One region of the Arthrobacter sp. MDB1-55 genome, then DNA from elsewhere that is predicted to be linked to it. Evidence: riboswitches for the same ligand, from Rfam matches in the RefSeq annotation. Region 1 holds a riboswitch; each other region holds the start of a gene.
The links. A riboswitch is a leader RNA that binds a small molecule or an ion and turns the genes downstream of it on or off. The one in region 1 is predicted to bind S-adenosylmethionine.

Region 1 (4,314 bases):
CAGCACCATCGACGCGAGGCTGAGGCCCGGTTCGTCCCGCGCTGAAGCTGTCGCTGCTGCCTTTCCTCCCGGCTCCATGACCGGCGCCCCGAAGATCAGCACCATGGCCATCCTTGACCGGCTTGAAGGTGCTCCCCGCGGCGTCTATTCCGGTGTCGCCGGGTACTTCTCGCTCGATGGCGCGGCGGACCTCGCCGTCGTCATCCGTACCCTTGTCGTGCAGGACGACGACGCCGGCACCAGCCTCACGCTCGGCGTGGGCGGCGCGATCACAGCCGATTCCGACCCCGCGGACGAGTGGGAAGAAGTACGGACCAAGGCGTTCGGGGTGCTCTCCGCGCTCGGCTCGGTTTTTCCCGAGTGACCGCCCGCCGCCATTGGTTGCTGTACGGGCCCTTCCGTCCCCCTACCCGGTGTGGAACCATATAACGGATCACGGAAGAAGCGACGAAGGAGAACGGTCATGACTAGCTCCAACGATGAGAACACCCCGAACCTGGATGACGTTCAGGAACCGGACAACGAGTTCCTTCCCAACCGCATCTACCAGGGCCATGCCGGAGAACCTGAACGCCTTGACGATGATGCCCTGGCGGCAGCCACCGAGCAGGAGCGGGTCGACGCGGGCCTCATCGACTACGCCCCCGACCAGGTACCGGATGCCACCGATCCACTCCCGGAGGAAGCCTCCGACGAGGCAGATTGGGCCCAGCGCGGATTGAACGAGGGAAGCGGCTCGGACTCCTGAGTGACTAGGCTTGGGCGCATGACTGTTCTGGTGTTCCTCGACTCCGCCTATCCCGACGGCCGCATCGCCGACGCAGGGCAACCGCAGCTCAAGGTCACCGACACGGGCATCACCCGCGGGGACGGCATCTTCGAGACCATGCTGGCGGTGCAGGGCGCCCCCCGGAAGCTGCAGGCGCATCTGGCGCGCCTCGCCACGTCCGCCGAAGCGCTGGAACTCGACGTCCCGGCGTCGAGCGTTTGGGAACGAGCCATCACCACTGCACTTGCGGAAGCCGACGACGACGGCGAACTGGTCGTCAAGCTCGTTGCCACCCGCGGCGAGGAAGGAGCGGGAGCCACCGCCTGGGTGCAGGTTTCTCCGCTGCCGAAGGAACTGCGCGGACAGCGCCTGAAGGTGCTGTTGCTCGACCGCGGCTATGACAGCACGGTGGCCCAACGCGCGCCCTGGCTGCTGATGGGAGCGAAAACGCTCTCCTACGCCGTGAACATGGCTGCCCTGCGATACGCGCGGGCGCACGGCGCCGATGATGTCATCTTCACCTCTTCCGACGGCAAGGTCCTCGAGGGACCCACATCGACGGTCCTCATTGCCCGGGTTGCTGACGGCGTCAAGCGACTCATTACGCCGCAACTGGAAAGCGGGATCCTCCCCGGCACCTCGCAGGGGGCGCTGTTCGCCACCGCCCGCGAGGCCGGCTGGGAACTGGGTTACGGTCCTCTCGTTCCTGAAGACCTGTTCACCGCGGACGGGGTCTGGCTGATTTCCAGCGTCCGGCTGCTCGCCGAGGTCGAGAGCATCGACGGAAAACCGGTCGCCACATCGCCGGAACTGACGAAGGAGCTGGGCGCGCTGGTGGACGCTGTCTCCTGACCGGGCTGGATCAGGAGGGCATGGCGTTACCGCACGTTACGGCCGCGCATGGCAGGTTTGCCGCCGCCGATGCTACGTTCAAACCGGAGTAACGAGCGCCAGCGCAAAGCCCTGACTTGCTGGCCGGCAACCCTCTTTCACGGCGGGGTGCCTCAGGTGACTACTCGGCACACCGATCAGGATCCACGATCACCAACGTGCACAGCGTGAGGAGACACAGTGTCACAGCATCCAACCCCCCAGGTCCGCTCCGGCAACGGTTACGCCGGCGACATCACCCCCCGGGAAGCGGTGGAACGCGTCAGCAAGGGCGCCGTCCTTGTGGACGTCCGCACGGTCGAGGAGTGGCAGAGCGTCGGGGTCCCGGACCTCACCGACGCCGGAACCGTGCCGCTGTTCCTGGAATGGAACCGGTCCGACGGCAGCCGCAACGTCTCGTTCCTCAACCAGCTCAACGGCCTGAAGGGGCGGGAACTGCTCTTCCTGTGCCGCTCCGGCGTCCGCTCGGTTGCGGCTGCGCAGAGCGCCGCCGCCGCGGGCCACACCGCGTACAACGTGATCCACGGGTTCGAAGCCGACGGCGGCTGGCAGGCATGCGGCCTGGCGACCACTGCCCACTCCGGTTCCGATGCTGCCGTCCCGGCAGCTGGGCAGGGCAACCCCGGTGAGTGAGCCCACGCCGTCGTCGTTCTCTCCGGCGGTCAACCGCGAGCCGGTCGCCGGAAACGGCGGCTATCCCCGCATTCAACAGACAGACGACGACGTCGCTGCCTGGTCGCCGGATACTCTCGCCGTTCGCGGCGGGCTGGCCCGGTCCAACTTCGAGGAAACGTCCGAGGCGCTCTTTCTCAACTCGGGGTTCGTCTACTCATCCGCTGCGGCGGCCGAAGCTGCGTTCACCGGTGACGTGGACCGCTTCGTCTACTCGCGGTACGGCAACCCGACGGTCGCCATGTTCCAGGAACGCCTGCGCCTGCTCGAGGGAGCGGAAGCGTGCTTCGCCACGGCCAGCGGCATGTCCGCTGTCTTCACTGCACTCGGGGCGCTTTTGGCTGCCGGGGACCGGGTGGTCGCATCCCGCAGCCTGTTCGGGTCCTGCTTCGTCATCCTGAATGAGATCCTTCCGCGGTGGGGCGTGGAGACCGTCTTCGTCGACGGGTGGGATCTCAACCAGTGGGCGGACGCGCTGAGCGTTCCAACCACTGCGGTCTTCTTCGAGTCACCGTCCAATCCGATGCAGGAGATCGTCGACATCCGGTCGGTGGTGAAACTGGCGCATGCCGCGGGCGCGCAGGTCGTTGTCGACAATGTCTTCGCCACCCCGCTGCTCCAGCGCTGCACGGAGCTGGGCGCCGACGTCGTCGTCTACTCCGGAACCAAGCACATGGACGGCCAGGGCAGGGTGCTCGGCGGTGCCATCCTGGGGCGGAAGGAGTTCATCGAGGGGCCGGTGAAAACACTCATGCGGCACACCGGGCCGGCGCTGTCCTCCTTCAACGCCTGGACTCTCCTGAAGGGTCTGGAAACACTGTCGCTCCGGGTCAACCACGCATCATCCTCGGCGCTTACCCTCGCCCGCTGGCTGGAAGCCCAGCCGGCAGTCAACTGGGTTCGGTACCCGCTGCTCGAATCGCACCCGCAGTTCGACCTGGCGGCAGGGCAGATGACTGCGGGCGGCACCGTCGTGACCTTCGAACTCGACGCGCCCGAGGGTAGGGCGAAGGAGCGGGCGTTCGCGCTGCTCGATGCGTTGAACATCATCGATATCTCGAACAATCTCGGCGATTCGAAGACCCTGATCACCCACCCTGCCACCACCACTCACCGGGCAATGGGGCCGGAGGGCCGCGCCGCCATCGGCCTGTCCGACGGCGTCATCCGGCTCTCGGTGGGCCTCGAGGATGTCAGCGACCTGCAGACGGATCTGGGTAAGGCGCTCGCCTCCTGACCTGCCCGTAATCGCCCGAAGCTGGGATTCACCTGTGAGTTCTCCTCCGCGTTGAACCTCGGGGGTGCTTCCTGCGTCTTCCCAGCAGAGGGGTCAAGTGGCCACTCCCATCCCCCGGGTGTCCAGGGGGTGATCACGGGAGGAATCAACATGAGTAAAGCATTACGCGTCCTTTTCGCCGTCATCGCGGTTTGCCTGTTGGCGCTGACCGGTTGTGGCGGCTCCGACACGCAGACCGAGGACATCCCCGCAGGTGAAGAGACTGCTGCAGAAGCACCACCCACTGAGGAACCCACGGAGACCGAGACCACAGAGGCGGAGACCACGGAGGAAGCTACAGAGGAGGCATCCGAGGAACCGTCCGGTGAGGCAGCCGGTGGCGGAACCGTCGGAACTCCCCTCGGCGTCGCCGAGACGGACCTCGGTGAAGTTGTGGTCGACGCCGAAGGCATGGTGGTCTACTACTTCACCAATGACGAGCCGGACTCCGGCGTCAGCGCCTGCGAAGGTGGCTGCCTTGAAGCCTGGCCGCCGGTGCTCAGCGACAGCGAGACTCCGGAGGTCGAAGGCGTCACGGGCGAAGTCGGCACCATTGAAACGCCCGACGGCGAGCTGCAGGTGACCATTAACGGAATGCCGATCTACTACTTCGCCGAAGATGAAGCACCGGGCGACACCAACGGTCAGGGCGTGAACGAGGTGTGGTACGTCGTCGCACCTGACGGCACCATGATTCAGTGACCTA
Region 2 (4,314 bases), on a different contig from region 1:
GGTCGGAACGGTCCGGTACGGCACCATGAAGGCATGTCAACCGCAAGGACCAGCCAGTCGTCGTCGTTGTCGTCTTCTCCGGCTGGCGAGAGGAGAATCAAGGCTGAGATTCTGATCGTCCTCGGACTGTCACTCGGCCAGGCCGGGGTGTATGCGATTGTCGAGCTGATCGACAAGCTGACCCAGGCGCCACTGTCCGCTCAGACCACGCGTCTGAACCCCGTGCTCGATGACCGGCAGTACTTCGACCTGACCTATCAGCTGCTGGGCATCTTCTTTGCGCTGGTTCCGGTGGTCCTCGTGCTCTTCCTCCTGACGGAACCCGGGAAATCAGCGTTCCGACGCATCGGTTTCACCTTCCGCAAACCGAAGGTCGATTTCGGTCTGGGCGTGGCGTTGGCGGCCGTCATCGGAATTGGGACCCTTGGTGTGTACGCCGCCGGGCGGGCGCTTGGCATCACCACCGCGATCATTCCAACCGCTCTGGACACCTATTGGTGGACCCTGCCCGTGCTCGTGCTGTCCGCGCTCCGGCACGCAGTCCTGGAGGAGGTCATCGTGGTCGGCTATCTCTTCGAGCGGCTCCGGGAACTCGGCTGGTCAGTTGCTGCGATTGTCGTGACCTCGGCACTACTGCGTGGGAGCTACCACCTGTATCAGGGGATCGGACCGTTCATCGGCAACGTGATCATGGGGTTGATCTTCGGCTACGCCTACACCCGTGCCAAGCGGGTGATGCCGCTCGTGGTGGCGCATGCCCAGCTCGACATCGCCGGTTTTGTGGGTTTCGCGTTGTTTGGCTCGGCCATCGGGATCGGGAACTGATCGAAACTGTTTCATGGCGGAAGCAAGTGTGGCCCCGGCTCTGACGATCCGGGGCCGCAGCCGTTTATTGGCGACGTTAGATTTGGACTGCGCCCTTCGGAGTCTCGAAGGTGACCGACATAATCCCGGGAGTGCCGTTGGGAGCGATCCACTCCACGTCCACGTCATCGAGCGGGTGGCTTACGGGAGTGCCAAGCCATTCTGTGACACGCGCTGCAGAGCCTGCGATAGTCAGGGCGCTGAGCCGCACGGATGCGGGCCGGGCCTGGGAGGGGTGGAGGGACTGCGTGCCGTCGTCCCAGCGGATCATGTACGGAACCTGCGGATCAGCGATGAGGCCCTTGATGCCGATCTGCTGCCAGGTCAGCTCCTGGCCATCGGGGAATTTGCGGTTGCCGGGAACCGCGCTGCGGCCCAGACGCTCCTCGAAGGGGGCGAGGTCGTCAACGGCGACGCACCAGCCCATCCATCCGCCGCCCGCTTCCGACCTCGCGCGTACGGCCTGGCCGAAGGGCGCCTTGTCCGAGGCGGGGTGGTCGAGTACCTCCACAACCTCAAGGTACTGACCATTGACGAGAGGAAAAATCATGTTGCGGGTACCGAATCGTGGGTGGACGCCACCCTTCACGAATTCGATGCCCAGAGCGTCGGAAATCCGCTCCGCAGTGGCAGTCAGACCGTCGGGTTCGCAGGCATAAGACACATGATCCAGGCGCATGGCCCCATTTTGGCACTTTGTGATGGACGCCTCGACTTAGGGTTGCCTAAGTCACAACGAGAGGACTTGAAGGTCCAAGTAAAACCCAAGGTCGGCCACGCATAGTTGAGTCACACAGGGAGGCCGGTTCCGAGACCGCCGGATCTTCCTGCCGGGACACCCAATGGGTGTTCCCCTTGGGTGGGGCCGCCGTTACCCATAGACGAGACGGCCCCACTCAAGCACTGCGTCCGCGCCGGCTCTGAGCGCCCTGACGCAACCGTCTGTTTCACCGCGAGTCACAATAGTTGCCGTTTCCTGCCCTCTTCGGGTTCTCTTGTATGAGGTCACGAGTGACAGTGCGGTGGGTTCTGCCCGCCGGCGGCCCCGGCTTGCTGTCCGGCAACCCTCCTTCGCGGTGGGGTGCCCCGGGTGACGACCAGGCCCTGCATGTGGCGTGCAGGAGCAAGCGCGAGCTCTGAAGGCGGCAGGATTGACAGGCATCACCACGGTTGAACCGCATCCCCAGGCGACAAAGGTGGAGGGCGTCGTCGTCCAACGGCTTTCCATCGGTCCCTTGACGCTGGAAACGGGCGGTCACTTGCCCGACGTCGTACTCGCGTATGAGACGTGGGGCACCCTCAACGCTGATGCCTCCAATGCCGTGCTCGTCGAGCATGCGCTCACCGGCAGTTCCCACGTAGCCCGTGGGGAATCGACGGAAGACGGGTGGTGGGACGGACTGGTGGGACCGGGCCGCACCATCGACACTGACCGCTACTTCGTGGTTTCCATCAACATGCTCGGTGGTTGTTACGGGTCGACTGGACCTGCATCGCTTGATCCGGAGGGCAGGCCGTGGGGTTCGCGGTTTCCCTTCGTCACCATCCGCGACTCGGTGCGTGCCGAGGCGTTGCTTGCCGATCTGCTAGGGATCAGCACCTGGCATTCCGTGCTTGGCGGCTCGATGGGAGGAGCCCGGGCTCTCGAATGGGCGGTCACCCATCCCGAGAGAGTACGGAATTGCGCCGTCATCGCCTGCGGTGCGGCGAGCACAGCGGAGCAGATTGCCTTTGCGCAGGCGCAGGTTCAGGCCATCAGGCTGGATCCACGGTTTGCCGGCGGAGATTACTACGGATCTGCGGGTCCGGAGAGGGGCTTGGGGCTGGCACGGCGAATCGCGCATATCACCTACCGTTCAGAGGCGGAGCTTGGCCATCGGTTCGGACGGGCTGCGCAGGGGCTTGAGGAGCCGTTCGGGGCAGCCTTACCGCACGAACGGGGGCGTTACCAGGTTGAGAGTTACCTCGATCATCAGGCGGATAAGCTGGTTCGCCGGTTCGATGCCAACAGTTATGTGGTCCTCACCGAAGCGCTGATGAGCCATGACGTTGCCCGTGACCGTGGCAGCCTGACAACAGCCCTGGCGGACACGAAAGCGAAATTCTTCATCGCTGCGGTTGATTCGGACCGTCTCTACTGGCCGGCCCAGTCCTTCGAGCTGGCGTCTGCACTGCCGGGCAATGTGGCTGTCCATACCATTACCTCTCCTATTGGCCATGACGCATTCCTCACGGAGATCGGCCAGCTGGAACCCGCCCTGCACGCGGCCTTCTACGACGACGACGGCGCTGCTTAGCCCCGAAGGTTGGGTGGCCTTCTGTTCGGGCTGGCTCCATTCGGTAGTTAGAGCAACGCAGGAGCAACGGGAGTAGATGCTTCAAACGTGCTGCGAGGACCTGAACAGATCATCCTCGTCCGCTGTTGGGAAATGCCGGCAGGATGATCATCAGCCTCCGAGTCCGGATCCGAAATTGTCGGTGGTGGATGATTGAGTGTTTTGTATGGAGTTGGGGAGCGCGGAGGTTGGTGGGGACGCCTATGAGGCGGCTCTTGATGAGATGTATGCCGAGGCGTCTCGGGATTGGTCGGAGGATGATTTTGAAGCCGCCTTCGGCTGGGAGATCGACGGGCTGAACGCATCCGGCATCGATACGCATGCCCGTGCTGTGGTGGAGGAAGCTTCCCCGTATGAGTTGATGTCGCGGTTGATGGAAGCAACGTCCCCACATGCACGGCGGTCGCAAAGGTCCGGGCAACCGGATGCGGTGGGTCGGTGGCGGGTACTGAGTGACACCCTGGACATGCTGCGGGCTGCGGACCGGTTGGTTTCCTGGGTAGCCGCCCGGCGCGCCTGCCTGGTGGCGGATGTGTTCCACGAGGTGCACCGGGAGGAGGGCACCCGGACCGCAAGGTTGGATTCGCGGTTCAGTTTCACGCTGGCTGCGCAGGAGATCGCCCCACTGCTGCGGGTTCCCGCCCGAACCGCGCAGATGATGCTTGGTGAAGCGCTACGCCTAACCGAGAACCTGCCGGAAACGTGGAAAGCGCTCGATGACGGCAGGATCAGTCAGGTCCAGGCACAGGTCATCGTCGAGGAATCCGGGGCCATTCCAGCCGAGTCCCTGGCCGGATTTGAACAGACGATTCTGGAGACGGCAGGCGGGTTGACCCGGCCGAAGCTCGCTAGGCGTTGTCGGAGGTTGCGGGAGGAGCTGCATCCTGAATCGATCATCGAGCGGAAGGCTCGGGCGGTGCAGGACCGGGACGTGAGCGTGCAGCCGGAGCAAGACGGCATGGCATGGCTGGGCGCGTATCTGCCCGCGGAGCAGGCGCACGGAATCTTCAACCGGGTCGACGCCGCAGCCCGCTCACTGCAGGGACCCGAAGAGCTACGAACGCTATCGCAGCTGCGTGCCGATGTCTTTGCGGACGTCCTGACCCACACCTGC
Region 3 (4,314 bases), on a different contig from region 1:
TGTTGTGGTGATCCGCGCCTGGATCGGAAGGAGCAGCCCCAGCCGGTGCATCGATGTCAACGACGGGTGCAGGTTCGGGAGCCGTGGGCGCGATCGGATCAACTACAGGATCGACAACCTCCACCACCGGATCAATCACTTCGATGATGGGATCAACTACTTCGAGCACCGGGTCGACCGCGTCGATGACGGGGTTCACGACGTCCAGCACGGGTTCAATAACCTCGCCCACCGGAGTGAGCACCGGAGACAGCGCTGTGTCGGCAGGTTCCAATAAGGGTTGCGTGACGGAGGTGACGGCATCAGCAGGTAAAACGTTGTTGACCACCGGCACCTGAGACAGCGTCGAATCGACCACACCGGCAACCGGTGCGACTAAACGAACAGCACTCACGCCGCCATCGAGATCAGAAACTTTACCGACGACATCAGAAGGCGCCTCCAATGGAGCGACAACTTCCTCAACAACGGAGGTGACGGACCCCAGGAGGCCCTGCTGCCCGCCGTCGTCAGCGTTAGCAGCGGTAGCGGAGAGGGCCAGAAGACCTAGTGCGCTGAGGCCGCCGATCAGCGAGGCCCGCGCAGCAACAGCAACAGCTCGACCGAATCGCCTGTTCATCCGTTACCACCCCCTAGAGTCCCCACTGCTCAACTCTTAGCAAAACACGCTTCTCAGGTGAGCGCAAACCTTTTTGCATACTTTCTTGGTTCCCTGCAGCTGAACGCGGTGTGCTCATCGCCAAGTCTCGCTGGTCCTCAGCTTTGGAATCGGACCAGCGAGACCAATGGTGCAGCCTCGTCACCTGTTGCGGGTCACCCCAGCAACCGAATCACTAAGCTCCTGTCGATGCCTTCGCAGCGCGGAAGCCTGTCTCGAGATCCGCCAGGATGTCGTCGATGTGCTCCAGTCCCACCGAGAGCCGGACCAGTCCGGGAGTCACCCCGGCAACGGCCTGCTGCTCCGGGGAAAGCTGGCTGTGCGTGGTGGATGCGGGGTGGATCACCAGGGACCGGACGTCCCCGATGTTCGCGACGTGTGAATGCAGCTCGAGCGCATCCACGAAACGCTTTCCAGCCTCAGCACCGCCCGCCAGGTTGAAGGAAACGATGGCGCCGGTCCCCTTAGGACCGTACTTACGGCCGCGCTCATACCAGGGGCTTGACGGGAGGCCCGCGTAGGCGACGGATTCGACGTCGTCCCTTTCCTCCAACCAGCGGGCAACCTTCTCGGCGTTGGAGACGTGGCGTTCCACGCGCAGGCTCAGTGTCTCCAGACCCTGCGCAATGAGGAAGGCGTTGAAGGGCGAGACCGCCGAGCCCAGGTCACGCAGGAGCTGGACGCGTGCCTTCAGGATGTAGGACAGGTTAGCGCCGAGGGCGCCGCCCTCCCCCAGATCCCGACCGTAAACCAGCCCATTGTAGGTGGGGTCCGGGGTATTGAAGCCTGGGAAGCGCTCAGGGTCCTTGCTGAAGTCGAACTTGCCGGAGTCCACAATCACACCCGCGATTGCCGCGCCGTGGCCGCCGAGGTACTTGGTGGCGGAGTGAACCACGATGTCCGCGCCCCACTCCAGCGGGCGGATCAGGTACGGCGTCGCGAGGGTGTTGTCGACGATCAGCGGTACCCCTGCCTCATGAGCAGTGCGGGAGACGCCTTCGATGTCGAGGACGTCCTGACGCGGGTTGGACACAACTTCGGCGAAGAAGAGCTTGGTGTTCGGCTGCACGGCATCACGCCACTGGTCGAGGTTGTCAGGATTGTCGACGAACGTGACCGAGATACCGAACTTCTTCAGGGTGTGCGCGAACAGGTTGTAGGTGCCGCCGTAAAGGCTAGGGCTGGCGACGATGTGGTCACCGGATTCGGCGATGTTCAGGATTGCGAAGGTCTCGGCCGCCTGGCCGGAGCTGAGCAGGAGGGCAGCCAGGCCACCCTCGAGACTTGCTATCCGTTGCTCCACCGCGTCCTGGGTCGGGTTGCCGATGCGCGTGTAAATGGGCGCCAGTTCGGCCAGGGCGAAGCGGTTCGCCGCGCTCTCGGCGCTCGGGAACACGAAGGACGTGGTCTGGTAGATAGGCAGTGCACGGGCACCGGTGGCGGCGTCGGGCTCCTGCCCGATGTGAATCTGGCGTGTTTCGAAGGACCATCCGTTGGACATTCAAGGCTCCTGTGATCTGGGCCCGGCATGCTCAAAGCACCACGGGCCGCGCTTGCCGTCCGGCCCTTCGCCGAACAGCCAGGTCCTCACCCGGGGCACCCCGCCGCGGAAGGAGGGTTGCCGGCCAGCAAGCCGGGGCTCGATGCTGGCACTCATGACCTGAGCCCAGTGTAGGCAAGCCGGCTGCCCTGAGTGCCAACATGACGAAGATCTACGGATCGAGCGAAGCGTCGCCCAAGATGGAATTCCCGATCTACGGTTGCTGTCATAACTGATCGGGCGAGGGCAGGACACTCGTGCCGCCGGCAGAACCCGTCATCTCAACTAAGCGCGGAGGACCATGGTAAGGATTTTGATCACCGGTTCGGCCGGAGGACTGGGGCTCAACGCCGCCCGGGAACTGATGCACCGCGATCATGAAGTGGTGCTGCATGCGAGGGAGGAATCCCGGTTCGCGGATCTGGTGGAGGACCGCGGGATGGCGGTGGGCGCAGTCTTCGGGAATCTGGCGGACCTGCAGGAAACCATTCAGGTAGCGGAGCAGGCAGATCACCTTGGGCCGTTCGACGCCATCATCCATAACGCCGGCGTCTACAGCGGCCGTGACGTATTTGCCGTGAACACGCTCGCACCGTACGTGCTGACCGCGAGCATGCAGAAGCCACGGAGAATTATCTACCTGAGCAGCGGGATGCATCAGTCCGGCTCCACAAATCTGGCGTCGGGTTGACTGGTCACATGCTGGCAAGCGGCCGGGTTCCTACTCAGACAGCAAGCTGTATGTCACCGCACTGTCGGCAGCGGTCGCGGCTCGGTGGCTGGACGTGGAAACCCACGCGGTAGATCCGGGATGGGTGCCCACTCAAATGGGCGGTCCCAGCGCCCCGGACGATCTGGAGCTGGGGCACCTCACCCAGGTGGAGCTCGCACTTGGAGACGCCGGCAACATCGACCGCGGCATCGCCCGGACCGGAGGCTACTGGTATCACCAGCAGCAGCGAACGCCGCACCGAGCGGTGTTGAGCTCTGCCTTCCAGACGGAGCTTCTGGAGCAGTTGGAACGGCACACCGGTCTAGGACTCCCGGAGTAGTCAGGCTCGTCCGTAGGATGACTACGGATCGAAGCCTCAGCGAATACTGGTCGTTGGAGCGTCGTACATCTACCCCTTCGTGGTCGCGCTTCCGTAGTCCCGGATGAAAGCATTGGTTCGCCAGATCCAGTCCTTGTTGGACCACATCGGGTGATGCGGCGCCGCGTTGGATCCCAGCACCATCCCCCAGACGCCCTGCTCCAGCGCTACCCGGATACCGTGTTCAGCGAGTTCCCGCCCTATCGGACCCTCCTCAAAGTTCCCATTCAGCGGCGTGTAACCGATCCAGCCCTCCCCGATGAGTGCCGGAATCTGCTGCCACCGCGCCCACCCGGCAACCGCAGTCACCCGCGACTCGATCTCGCGGCGCATGACCTCCCGGTAGGTGCCGTACTCGTTGTACAGCCAGGTGTCCCAGGCATCGGCATCCACCCAGTCGTACCCGTACACCATCTGGTCCGTTACAACCGTGGCCTGGTATTTCCACTCCGCCGGTCGCCCATACTCGGCCGGGGTCGGCGCATCCGGGTTCAGCAGCGCCTGCAACTCAACATTCGGAAAACCGGCGCTCCTTTCGGACCTGATGTCTATCCGCTTCTGCAACGCATCGAGCACGCCGTAGCTGTAGATGTGGAACTGGGCGGCACCGAGCCCATCCGGCAGCTGATGCATCGTGAGGTGTGGAGGCTTCCCGAAGCTTGCGGTAATGAGCAGGTCCGGATGCTGTTCGCGGAGGCGAAGGACCGCCGCACTGCCGCCGTCGTGCAGTGCCGGCAGGATCGAGAAGTCCACTTCGTTGTGCAATTCCACCAGTGCGATCTGCTCCCGGTAGCCGGCGTCCGTCACCGCGGTAATGAGCCGATGCCATGCCTCAGCCAAGACGGTGTATCGATCCTGGATCGCCACCCGGTCGATAGCCCGAAACCACTCCTCCGACCGGGCGAACGCGGGGCTCTGCTGGAACTCCCAACTGGCCAGCAGGACGACGAGTCCGTGCCGAGAAGCTGAGTCGAATAACTCCTGGAATCGGTCATGCAAGTTGATGGCGTAACCGCCGGGCGCGT
Region 4 (4,314 bases), on a different contig from region 1:
TCGGCACCGCAGCCGTCGTTGTTGGCGGAAGCCGACGACTCATCAGGTTCCCACCGCAGCACGTCACCGGGCTGGCAATTGAGGATTTCACAGATGGCTTCGAGCGTGGTGAAGCGGACCGCCTTGGCGCGGCCATTCTTCAGCACCGCCAGGTTCGCGGGAGTGATTCCGATGCGCTCCGCCAGTACACCGACGGGCATCTTGCGGCGGGCCAGCATGACGTCGATGTCTACGATGATCGGCATCAAATCACCTCGTCGAGTTCGTCGCGCAGGTGCTTGGCTTCGGCGTCACGCGCCACTGCCTGTGCCAAAAGCATCCGCAACACCAGCACAATCAACGCAACGCCACCGATCAGAAGCGACGCCCCACAGATCAGCAGAATAATGCCTGGGGCAATTTCGCCCGGTGCGAGAAGTACGGCAAGCGCGAACACGAGCAACGAGGCAGCGGTGATGGCCCCAAAGATGATGTCGACATACCGGAAGGCACCGTGAGAGAAGACCGTGCCGCTGCGGACCATCGTGAGCAACTTCCATACGCAGACGGCGCTGACCTGCACGGTGAGGATCCCGAACACAACGATGGCGTTGAACGTAATGCGCAGCCCGGTAGGCACGCCCGCTTCCTCTAGGTCGGTAGAGATCAACGGCACCATCCAAAGCTGAATGAACAACGACCCCGCAATCACCATCGCGATAACGACCTGTAATGCGAGGATGGCCAACTTACCCATCGAGGACTCCTTCGATTGTTTTACAAGGAGAATATATCGAAAGACGATAGGTTAGACAACGCCGCCTGCGACGTCCCTACGCGAGAGCACCGCCCCGCCACGCGCATAGTGAGTCCCGCCACCCGGTACGGACCACCAGATCCGCCCTGGCTTTCGACTCCTCAATCAGCCGCGCGTTCGGCTCGTCAACCTGCTCTACCCACGTTTCCGCTGCAGCGCGGCTCTTCCCGAACGCGACGTGCCGCTCAATCAGCCGCTCGATCCGCACACTGCGCTCCTGCTCGCAGTACCAGACCTCAGTGCACATGCTGCGGATGTCCCGCCAACCTGGGCGTTCGAGCAGCAGGTAGTTGCCTTCGGTGAGGATGGTTCCCGCGGAGGGATAAACCGGGAGTACACCGGCAATCGGCTGCTCAATGGTCCGCTCGAAACCCGGAGCGTAAACCACCGCATCCCGAGGCGCGCGAAGGCGCTCGAGCAGTGCGGCGTAACCGTGAACATCGAAAGTCTCGGGCGCACCCTTGCGGCCCAGAAGCCCGAGCCTCCCAAGCTCCTGGTCCGAAAGATGGAAGCCGTCCATGGGCACGTTTGCATACCGCTGCCCTTCCGGCTGCGGCTGGTCCCGGTTCAGTCGGGCAACCAGCCGCTCGGCGAGCGTGGTCTTCCCAGATCCCGGCGGTCCGGCAATTCCGACGACGACGGCGCCACCCTCCGGTGCGGACAGCCCCGCGATGCGGTCAACCAGTTTCGAGAGATGCACCCCGCCATCCTGACACGGGACGCTGCATGATCGTTCTCAGCGTCTGGTGCCGCCAGGATCCCGATTGCGCGGTCCTTCCCAGCCAGCGTGCCCGGCCGGAACACCGCCAGCTGATAACGCGGGCGGTGGACTGGCCGTTCGAGTACCCCTCGGCACGCCCTCGGGACTGGCGGAACGCGTTTTGTTACGACACATGTTGCGCCGAAGGCTCAGAAAGTCGTTTAGTTGAAGCTCACCATCCCGAGCGGCCGAGAGACCTGGATCGTTGACGCCGCAGCAACCCTTACCTGCTATTCGCAGGGGAACGGGTGCTACTGCCAGGAGCGATGGAGTGTTTCATGAGTACCCTTTTGAGTGCACAGCAGCAGGCGTCCCGGAAGACACAACCCGGCGCCGCCGGCAAGCAAGCCCTTCCCCTGACATTCTCCTCACTGGTCCGTTCCTTTGGCAGCGGCAGCGCTGAGCATGTGGTCCTGAGGGACATCAACCTCGAGGTTCGCGCCGGTGAAGTGCTGGCGATTGTCGGAGCGAGCGGCTGCGGAAAATCAACCCTGCTTCGGGCCGCGGCCGGCCTCGACTCACCTACCGGCGGCAAGGTTCTGATCGACGGCACCGCCGTCAACGGGATCGACGACCGCTGCGCCTTCGCCTTCCAGGAACCCCGCCTCCTTCCCTGGCTCTCCCTGCGTGCCAATATCGCAATCGGACTGCCCAAGGGAACCAGCGCTGCAACCGGCAAGGCAAAAGTCACGGAGCTCCTCGGTCTCGTCGAGCTAGCCGACTTCGCCGAGCACCGCCCCCGTGAGGTCTCGGGCGGCATGGCACAGCGCGCGTCGCTGGCCCGGGCACTCGCACGCAACCCAGGTGTACTGCTGCTCGATGAGCCATTCGGTGCGCTGGACGCACTGACCCGCCTGAAGATGCAGGACCTCCTGCTCGATATCCACCGCGCGCAGCCCACAACGGTCCTGCTCGTCACGCACGACGTCGACGAAGCCCTCCAGCTTGCTGACCGCATCATCGTGCTGGGCAAATCAGCGGACCCGGCTCACCCCGGAGCATCCGTCACCGAGGTGCTCACCGTGCCGGGCGAGCGCCCCCGCGACCGCAATTCGGCTGAGCTCGGTCGAATGCGGAGCTCACTGCTCGCCACTCTCGGCGTCAAAGGCCACTAGCGCACCCACCACTTGTTCCGCCGTCGTGCCCGTCCGCGCGATGGCTGCCGTCCATGCAAAGGAAAATCATGATCCGCACCCGCTCACCCTTCACCCGCCGCGCCGTCGTCTCCGTAGCGCTCGCCGCAAGCAGCGCTTTCGCACTGACCGGCTGCCTCGCCGGCGAGAACGCCGCCTCCACCGAAGAGGCGGGATCCGGTGAATTGGCCACCGAACTGAACATCGACTTTGCCACCTACAACCCGCTGAGCCTGGTCATCAAGGACCAGGGCTGGCTGGAAGCCGAGCTGGAAGACGAAGGCGTAACCGTCAACTGGATCCAGTCCGCCGGATCCAACAAGGCCAACGAAGCGCTGCGCGCAGGAGCGGTCGACGTCGGCTCCACCGCCGGATCCGCTGCCCTCCTCGCCCGGTCCAACGGCTCGCCCATCAAGACCATCGACATCTACTCGCAGCCGGAGTGGTCGGCAATGGTGACCGTCGAGGGTACCGGCATCGAGAGCCTTGAGGACCTCCGGGGCAAGTCGATCGCAGCCACGAAGGGCACTGACCCCTACTTCTTCCTGATCCAGTCCCTTGAGTCCGCGGGCATCGACCCCTCCGAGGTCACCGTGCAGAACCTGCAGCACGCCGACGGCTGGGCTGCCCTGCACAACGGTTCGGTCGACGCGTGGGCCGGACTTGATCCGATCATGGCATCGGCCGAGCAGGAGGGCGCTGAGCTCTTCTTCCGCAACATCGACTTCAACACCTACGGATTCCTCAACGCCAACGAGGAGTTCCTGACCGAAAGCCCCGAGCTGGCCCAGACCGTGGTAAACGCGTACGAGAAGGCCCGTCAGTGGGCCAAGGAAAACCCCGAGGAGACGGCGGAGATCCTCGCCGAGGTCGCCGGCATCGACGTCGAGCTTGCCAAGGCCGTGATCATCGAGCGCACCAACCTCGACGTCGATCCTGCTCCGGGCGAGGCGCAGCGTGCAGTCCTCGAGAAGGTTGGCCCGAACTTCGTCGAGACCGGCGACGTCTCCTCGCAGGAGCAGATCGATGAGGCCCTCGAGACCCTCTTCGATGACTCCTACGTCTCCAACGCCGACCCCGAAGCGATTCAGGCCTCCTCATGATCCATGAGAACGCCACCCCCATCAGCAAGGAGGGTCTGGAGGCTACCGGCCACACCCTCACCACCGCGGACGACGACGGCGTCTCACCGCTCCAGCCGGCGGACACTTCCGCCGGGTTGCTGAGCCGCCGCCCGGTCCGGCTGCTGCTGGGGCTTGTTGTTCCCGCCCTGGTGCTCGGTGCCTGGCAGCTGAATTCTGTGGTGGGCGTCTTCAGTGCGGTGCAGCTTCCCCCGCCGACGGCGGTGCTGAACGCCGCCGTCGAGCTCGCTGAGCGCGGTGAGCTGTGGATCCACATCGCCATCTCCACCCAGCGCGTACTGATCGGGTTTGCCCTCGGTGCCACGCTCGGCCTGGCTCTGGGCGCATTACTGGGGCTCTCCCGGCTGGCCGACGTGTTGCTCGCTCCCGTGATCGGCGCCCTGCGTGCTGTGCCTTCGCTGGCATGGGTTCCGCTACTCATCCTGTGGATGAAGATTGGCGAGGACTCGAAGGTCACGCTGATCCTGATCGGCGCCTTCTTCC

Region 2: another riboswitch for S-adenosylmethionine. It lies ahead of metX (homoserine O-acetyltransferase MetX); the one in region 1 lies ahead of AC5RU3_RS00635 (rhodanese-like domain-containing protein).
Region 3: another riboswitch for S-adenosylmethionine. It lies ahead of AC5RU3_RS11610 (bifunctional o-acetylhomoserine/o-acetylserine sulfhydrylase); the one in region 1 lies ahead of AC5RU3_RS00635 (rhodanese-like domain-containing protein).
Region 4: another riboswitch for S-adenosylmethionine. It lies ahead of AC5RU3_RS08030 (ABC transporter ATP-binding protein); the one in region 1 lies ahead of AC5RU3_RS00635 (rhodanese-like domain-containing protein).

Annotation. Positions count from the first base shown of each region.
Region 1 is NZ_JBNHID010000001.1:126,816-131,129, reverse strand. It holds gene pabB (aminodeoxychorismate synthase component I) at 1-364, shown strand, start outside; gene AC5RU3_RS00645 (hypothetical protein) at 464-748, shown strand; gene AC5RU3_RS00640 (aminodeoxychorismate lyase) at 767-1,621, shown strand; SAM riboswitch class IV at 1,709-1,834, shown strand; gene AC5RU3_RS00635 (rhodanese-like domain-containing protein) at 1,841-2,293, shown strand; gene AC5RU3_RS00630 (O-succinylhomoserine sulfhydrylase) at 2,286-3,569, shown strand; gene AC5RU3_RS00625 (COG4315 family predicted lipoprotein) at 3,720-4,310, shown strand; gene AC5RU3_RS00620 (sigma-70 family RNA polymerase sigma factor) at 4,312-4,314, opposite strand, start outside.
Region 2 is NZ_JBNHID010000004.1:54,495-58,808, forward strand. It holds gene AC5RU3_RS14870 (CPBP family intramembrane glutamic endopeptidase) at 34-825, shown strand; gene AC5RU3_RS14875 (VOC family protein) at 902-1,543, opposite strand; SAM riboswitch class IV at 1,868-2,000, shown strand; gene metX (homoserine O-acetyltransferase MetX) at 2,025-3,161, shown strand; gene AC5RU3_RS14885 (HNH endonuclease signature motif containing protein) at 3,367-4,314, shown strand, end outside.
Region 3 is NZ_JBNHID010000002.1:914,377-918,690, reverse strand. It holds gene AC5RU3_RS11615 (hypothetical protein) at 1-445, opposite strand, end outside; gene AC5RU3_RS11610 (bifunctional o-acetylhomoserine/o-acetylserine sulfhydrylase) at 834-2,159, opposite strand; SAM riboswitch class IV at 2,203-2,319, opposite strand; gene AC5RU3_RS11605 (SDR family NAD(P)-dependent oxidoreductase) at 2,500-2,889, shown strand; gene AC5RU3_RS11600 (hypothetical protein) at 2,984-3,250, shown strand; gene AC5RU3_RS11595 (cellulase-like family protein) at 3,320-4,314, opposite strand, start outside.
Region 4 is NZ_JBNHID010000002.1:185,623-189,936, forward strand. It holds gene AC5RU3_RS08015 (helix-turn-helix domain-containing protein) at 1-245, opposite strand, end outside; gene AC5RU3_RS08020 (DUF2975 domain-containing protein) at 245-736, opposite strand; gene AC5RU3_RS08025 (nucleoside/nucleotide kinase family protein) at 813-1,496, opposite strand; SAM riboswitch class I at 1,729-1,829, shown strand; gene AC5RU3_RS08030 (ABC transporter ATP-binding protein) at 1,835-2,671, shown strand; gene AC5RU3_RS08035 (aliphatic sulfonate ABC transporter substrate-binding protein) at 2,740-3,792, shown strand; gene AC5RU3_RS08040 (ABC transporter permease) at 3,789-4,314, shown strand, end outside.